Regions from separate parts of the Paenibacillus nitricinens genome, predicted to be linked through region 1. Evidence: a T-box and tRNA genes for the amino acid it is inferred to sense, from the RefSeq annotation. Region 1 holds a T-box; the other holds one or more tRNA genes.
The links. The T-box of region 1 lies ahead of trpS (tryptophan--tRNA ligase). A T-box ahead of a tRNA ligase gene usually reads a tRNA of that ligase, here a tRNA-Trp.

Region 1 (2,355 bases):
AGTAGAGAGTCCGGCGTTTTTTTATTACCCTTAGAGATCAGTTTTACTTTGAAAAATAATTAAGGCCCATAGCCCCGCGTACTTCAGACATCGTTTCTTGAGCGATGTCGCAGGCACGCTTTGTTCCGGATAATAAGATATCCTCAACAACCTTGGGTCTGGCAGCATAATAGGAGCGCCGCTCACGCATTGGTTCAATTAGCTGGTCTAGAGCTGCCGTGATAAGCTGCTTACAGGCAGAACAGCTTATACTGCCACTTTCGCAGCTATCGTGAATTTCTGGGGCGCCATGTGAACGAACAGCACGATGATAAGCATAAATGGGACAAATATCTGGATGCCCAGGATCATTTTTATGAACACGGGCTGGATCGGTTATGGCTTTACGGATCTTGAAGGTGATCTCTTCTTTTGTAGAGTCCAGCTCGATAGCATTGCCTAGGCTTTTACTCATTTTAGCGTTGCCGTCTGTTCCTACTAGTCTTGGCGTCCCGCTGATGAGCGCTCTAGGCTCCACAAGGATGGGGCTGTACAGCTCGTTGAATCTACGTACGATTTTGCGGGTCAACTCCAGATGGGGAAGCTGGTCTTCTCCTACAGGAATAATCGTTGCTTTACAAAAGGTTATATCCGCAGCCTGGCTAACTGGATAACCAAGAAAACCGTAGTACAGTTCATCTAAGCTGGAATTTTTCGATTCGGCTTTAATCGTGGGATTATGCCTTAACGAATTCACAGTAACAAACATGGAGAATAGGACGGTCAGCTCAGCGATCTCAGGAACCATAGATTGAATAAATAGGGTTGCTTTATCTGGATTAATACCCGCTGATAAATAGTCCAGTGTGATTTCATTCAAGTTTTGAGCAAGGTGTTGAGGCCGATCAAAGTGAGTCGTTAGGGCTTGAATATCTGCTAGAAACACAAAAGTGTCATATTGCTCCTGTAGAGTTACTCGGTTCTGTAAGCTGCCGACGTAATGGCCAAGGTGCAGCTTTCCAGTCACTCGATCTCCAGTTAATACACGTTCTTTTATCATTTAAATTCCTCCTGTTTTGTCGCTTCTGATTAACATTGAATCGCCACCACCAGCCATCATCCATGGCCATCACCTCCTTAAAATGACAAAAAAACCTCATCCAATAAGGACGAAGTTGTCGTGGTACCACCTTAATTGATCGTGTTACCATACGTTTCGTTGGCTTTACGATCTTCTCTTACCTGTACGAAAGAGGGTTAAAGATAATCTCGGATACAGGTCCCTTGATAACGGCGGGAACCCCGGCTTCTCCTACAGCATCCAAGCAAGATGGTTCGGAAGAGCAACTCTAAAGGCCATTCGATCAAGCGCTGGACACCGGTTCGCAGCAACCACCGGCTCTCTGAAGTCCATGTTCGTTTGTCTACTTACCCATTGTCAGCGTTGTTCATGATATTTGGGTAATTGTAATTCTGATGAGTGAGTTTGTCAATAGGTGGAAATTAGAGGGTGATATTCGAAGGAACCAGGTTTTATAATCTAGTAAAGGTATAACTTAAATGTTTATAATCATCAGGAATTAAGTCCAATCTATCATTGCGGATTCACAATATACTAATCTATAACCTTGAAATGGAGTGATGAACAATGGCGACAATTATAAGTTATGGGTCACAGGCAAAAATCCCGTTAGACCCGTTTACTACTGCTATAACGGTTGCAGGGATTCCTGGAGCTGGAGCGGGTCTAGCCACCACGCAAGTAAATATTAGTCCGGCTAATCCGGCCTCTTTCTCCAGCAGAGTCGAGTTAAATGGTAGTTTTAGTCTTACTGCACTTGCTGATAGCCAATTTCTTGTTTTAATCCGACGTGCTGGAGTCGATATTTATAGCTCCTTTTTTCGTTTTACTACAACTACTGATATTCAATTAAATGTTCAGTGGGTTGATGGCCCTTATATTGGAATCCACAACTATGAACTGGTAATTCAGAATGATAGCGACTTGCCTATAAATATATTTGGACCCATATCATTTACAGCAACTGCTATTGGTGGAGATGGCGTAATATAATCCTCAAAAAACCCCAACCATTATGGATGGGGTTTATTAAGAGTGAACTTAAGGTTCCACTAATTATTTATTTAAAATGTTGTCCTCCAGAACAGCATATTTATCGCCATACTGCTTAATGATATGTTGTTCTCCCCAATTACAGAGAGAAGTCAAAATATCGCTTAAACTATCCCCATATTCGCTAAGCTCATATTCCACTTTTGGCGGAACCTGATTGTATACGATTCGGTTGATGATTCCATCAGCCTCTAACTCTCGAAGCTGCTGAGTTAACATTTTTTGAGTAATGCCTGGCATCA
Region 2 (2,355 bases), 3.0 Mb from region 1:
TTTCTGAGATGTCTGGATACAGCTATGATCGTTTCCGCCATTTATTTAAAGAGCGATTCGGTGCTTCACCTCTACGCTATCTACTATTGAAACGTCTGGATTATGCAAAGTCTCTCTTGCAACATACCCAAATGCATATCTCTGAAGTATCAGCTGCTGCTGGGTTTGTGAATGACGCCCAATTTTGCAATATGTTTAAACGTGAAATTGGTCTCACTCCACGAGCATTCCGCCTAAGCAGTCAATAAAACAACACTCCACACAAAAAGGCCGTTGAATTAGAGACGCCTCTAATTCAACGGCTTAAGAATAAAAGCTCAAAGACAAAGAAAAAAGGTTTGTAAAGTTGCTTATACAAGCGACTTTACAAACCTTTTTGATATACCGGCGAGAGGACTCGAACCTCCACGGTTTCCCTCTCGATTTTGAGTCGAGCGCGTCTGCCATTCCGCCACGCCGGCACATATGAACTTAATGGAGGCGCCACCCAGATTTGAACTGGGGATAAAGCTTTTGCAGAGCTTTGCCTTACCACTTGGCTATGGCGCCATGTAAAATATGGAGCGGACGACGGGAATCGAACCCGCGACCCTCGCCTTGGCAAGGCGATGCTCTACCGCTGAGCCACGTCCGCATAAAATGGCTGGGGATATAGGATTTGAACCTATGCATGACGGAGTCAAAGTCCGTTGCCTTACCGCTTGGCTAATCCCCAATAACATTTTAAAGTAAAATGGGGCGACTGATGGGTCTCGAACCCACGAATGCCGGAACCACAATCCGGTGCGTTAACCCCTTCGCCACAGTCGCCATATTAAACTGAAATTCGTTGCCATTCTTCTTTGTTAAAGTAAATGGGGCGACCGATGGGTCTCGAACCCACGAATGCCGGAACCACAATCCGGTGCGTTAACCCCTTCGCCACGATCGCCATATTAAACTTTAGAAAGAATTTGGCAGGGGCAGCAGGAATTGAACCCACACCAACGGTTTTGGAGACCGTTGTTCTACCTTTAAACTATGCCCCTAAAACTGGTGGAGGATGATGGATTCGAACCACCGAACACTTACGTGAGCAGATTTACAGTCTGATGCGTTTGGCCACTTCGCTAATCCTCCAAGGATGGTGCCGGCGAGAGGACTTGAACCCCCAACCTACTGATTACAAGTCAGTTGCTCTACCAATTGAGCTACACCGGCATGGCACTCATTCTATTGTGAAAATCATGGTGGCTCGAGACGGATTCGAACCGCCGACACGAGGATTTTCAGTCCTCTGCTCTACCGACTGAGCTATCGAGCCAAGGTAAAAATGGCGGAACCGACGAGATTCGAACTCGCGATCTCCTGCGTGACAGGCAGGCATGTTAGGCCAACTACACCACGGTTCCAAAAGATATAATTTCTTGATGAAAATTGGTTGCGGGGGCAGGATTTGAACCTGCGGCCTTCGGGTTATGAGCCCGACGAGCTACCGGGCTGCTCCACCCCGCGTCGTTCTTAAATGAATATGGTGGAGGCTGAGGGGATCGAACCCCCGACCCTCTGCTTGTAAGGCAGATGCTCTCCCAGCTGAGCTAAGCCTCCATAAACAACAATTGTTATTGTACCAAAGTCCACTATGTAAAATCAAGTGAAAATTTGGTGACCCGTATGGGATTCGAACCCATGTTACCTCCGTGAAAGGGAGGTGTCTTAACCCCTTGACCAACGGGCCATACTAAGTAAAAATTTGTGGCGGAGAGAGAGGGATTCGAACCCTCGAGACGCTTGTGGCGCCTACACGATTTCCAATCGTGCTCCTTCGGCCAAACTCGGACACCTCTCCATATGGCTCCCCGAACAGGACTCGAACCTGTGACAACTCGATTAACAGTCGAGTGCTCTACCAACTGAGCTATCAGGGAATATTCATACCAGGCTTGATGCCTGAAAACTGAATCCGAATTGAATTTGCGTTTTAAGTATAGGATAAGCCCTCGACCGATTAGTATTGGTCAGCTCCATGCATTACTGCACTTCCACCTCCAACCTATCTACCTCGTCGTCTTCAAGGGGTCTTACTAATTGGGAAATCTCATCTTGAGGGGGGCTTCACGCTTAGATGCTTTCAGCGCTTATCCCGTCCGTACGTAGCTACTCAGCCATGCTCCTGGCGGAACAACTGATGCACCAGCGGTACGTCCATCCCGGTCCTCTCGTACTAAGGACAGCTCCTCTCAAATTTCCTGCGCCCACGACAGATAGGGACCGAACTGTCTCACGACGTTCTGAACCCAGCTCGCGTACCGCTTTAATGGGCGAACAGCCCAACCCTTGGGACCTACTTCAGCCCCAGGATGCGATGAGCCGACA

Region 2: it has a tRNA-Trp gene. The T-box ahead of trpS (tryptophan--tRNA ligase) is inferred to sense a tRNA for this amino acid. The anticodon was not compared.

Annotation. Positions count from the first base shown of each region.
Region 1 covers NZ_CP183948.1:2,879,405-2,881,759, forward strand. Annotated here, with positions in the region: gene trpS (tryptophan--tRNA ligase) at 44-1,039, opposite strand; T-box leader at 1,142-1,430, opposite strand; gene ACN6KS_RS12630 (hypothetical protein) at 1,628-2,053, shown strand; gene ACN6KS_RS12635 (winged helix-turn-helix transcriptional regulator) at 2,117-2,355, opposite strand, start outside.
Region 2 covers NZ_CP183948.1:5,888,578-5,890,932, forward strand. Annotated here, with positions in the region: gene ACN6KS_RS26110 (AraC family transcriptional regulator) at 1-248, shown strand, start outside; tRNA gene ACN6KS_RS26115 (tRNA-Leu) at 383-461, opposite strand; tRNA gene ACN6KS_RS26120 (tRNA-Cys) at 476-549, opposite strand; tRNA gene ACN6KS_RS26125 (tRNA-Gly) at 560-634, opposite strand; tRNA gene ACN6KS_RS26130 (tRNA-Gln) at 641-715, opposite strand; tRNA gene ACN6KS_RS26135 (tRNA-His) at 735-810, opposite strand; tRNA gene ACN6KS_RS26140 (tRNA-His) at 856-931, opposite strand; tRNA gene ACN6KS_RS26145 (tRNA-Trp) at 955-1,028, opposite strand; tRNA gene ACN6KS_RS26150 (tRNA-Tyr) at 1,034-1,119, opposite strand; tRNA gene ACN6KS_RS26155 (tRNA-Thr) at 1,125-1,200, opposite strand; tRNA gene ACN6KS_RS26160 (tRNA-Phe) at 1,228-1,303, opposite strand; tRNA gene ACN6KS_RS26165 (tRNA-Asp) at 1,314-1,391, opposite strand; tRNA gene ACN6KS_RS26170 (tRNA-Met) at 1,418-1,494, opposite strand; tRNA gene ACN6KS_RS26175 (tRNA-Val) at 1,512-1,587, opposite strand; tRNA gene ACN6KS_RS26180 (tRNA-Glu) at 1,643-1,717, opposite strand; tRNA gene ACN6KS_RS26185 (tRNA-Ser) at 1,736-1,828, opposite strand; tRNA gene ACN6KS_RS26190 (tRNA-Asn) at 1,832-1,907, opposite strand; rRNA gene ACN6KS_RS26195 (23S ribosomal RNA) at 1,968-2,355, opposite strand, start outside.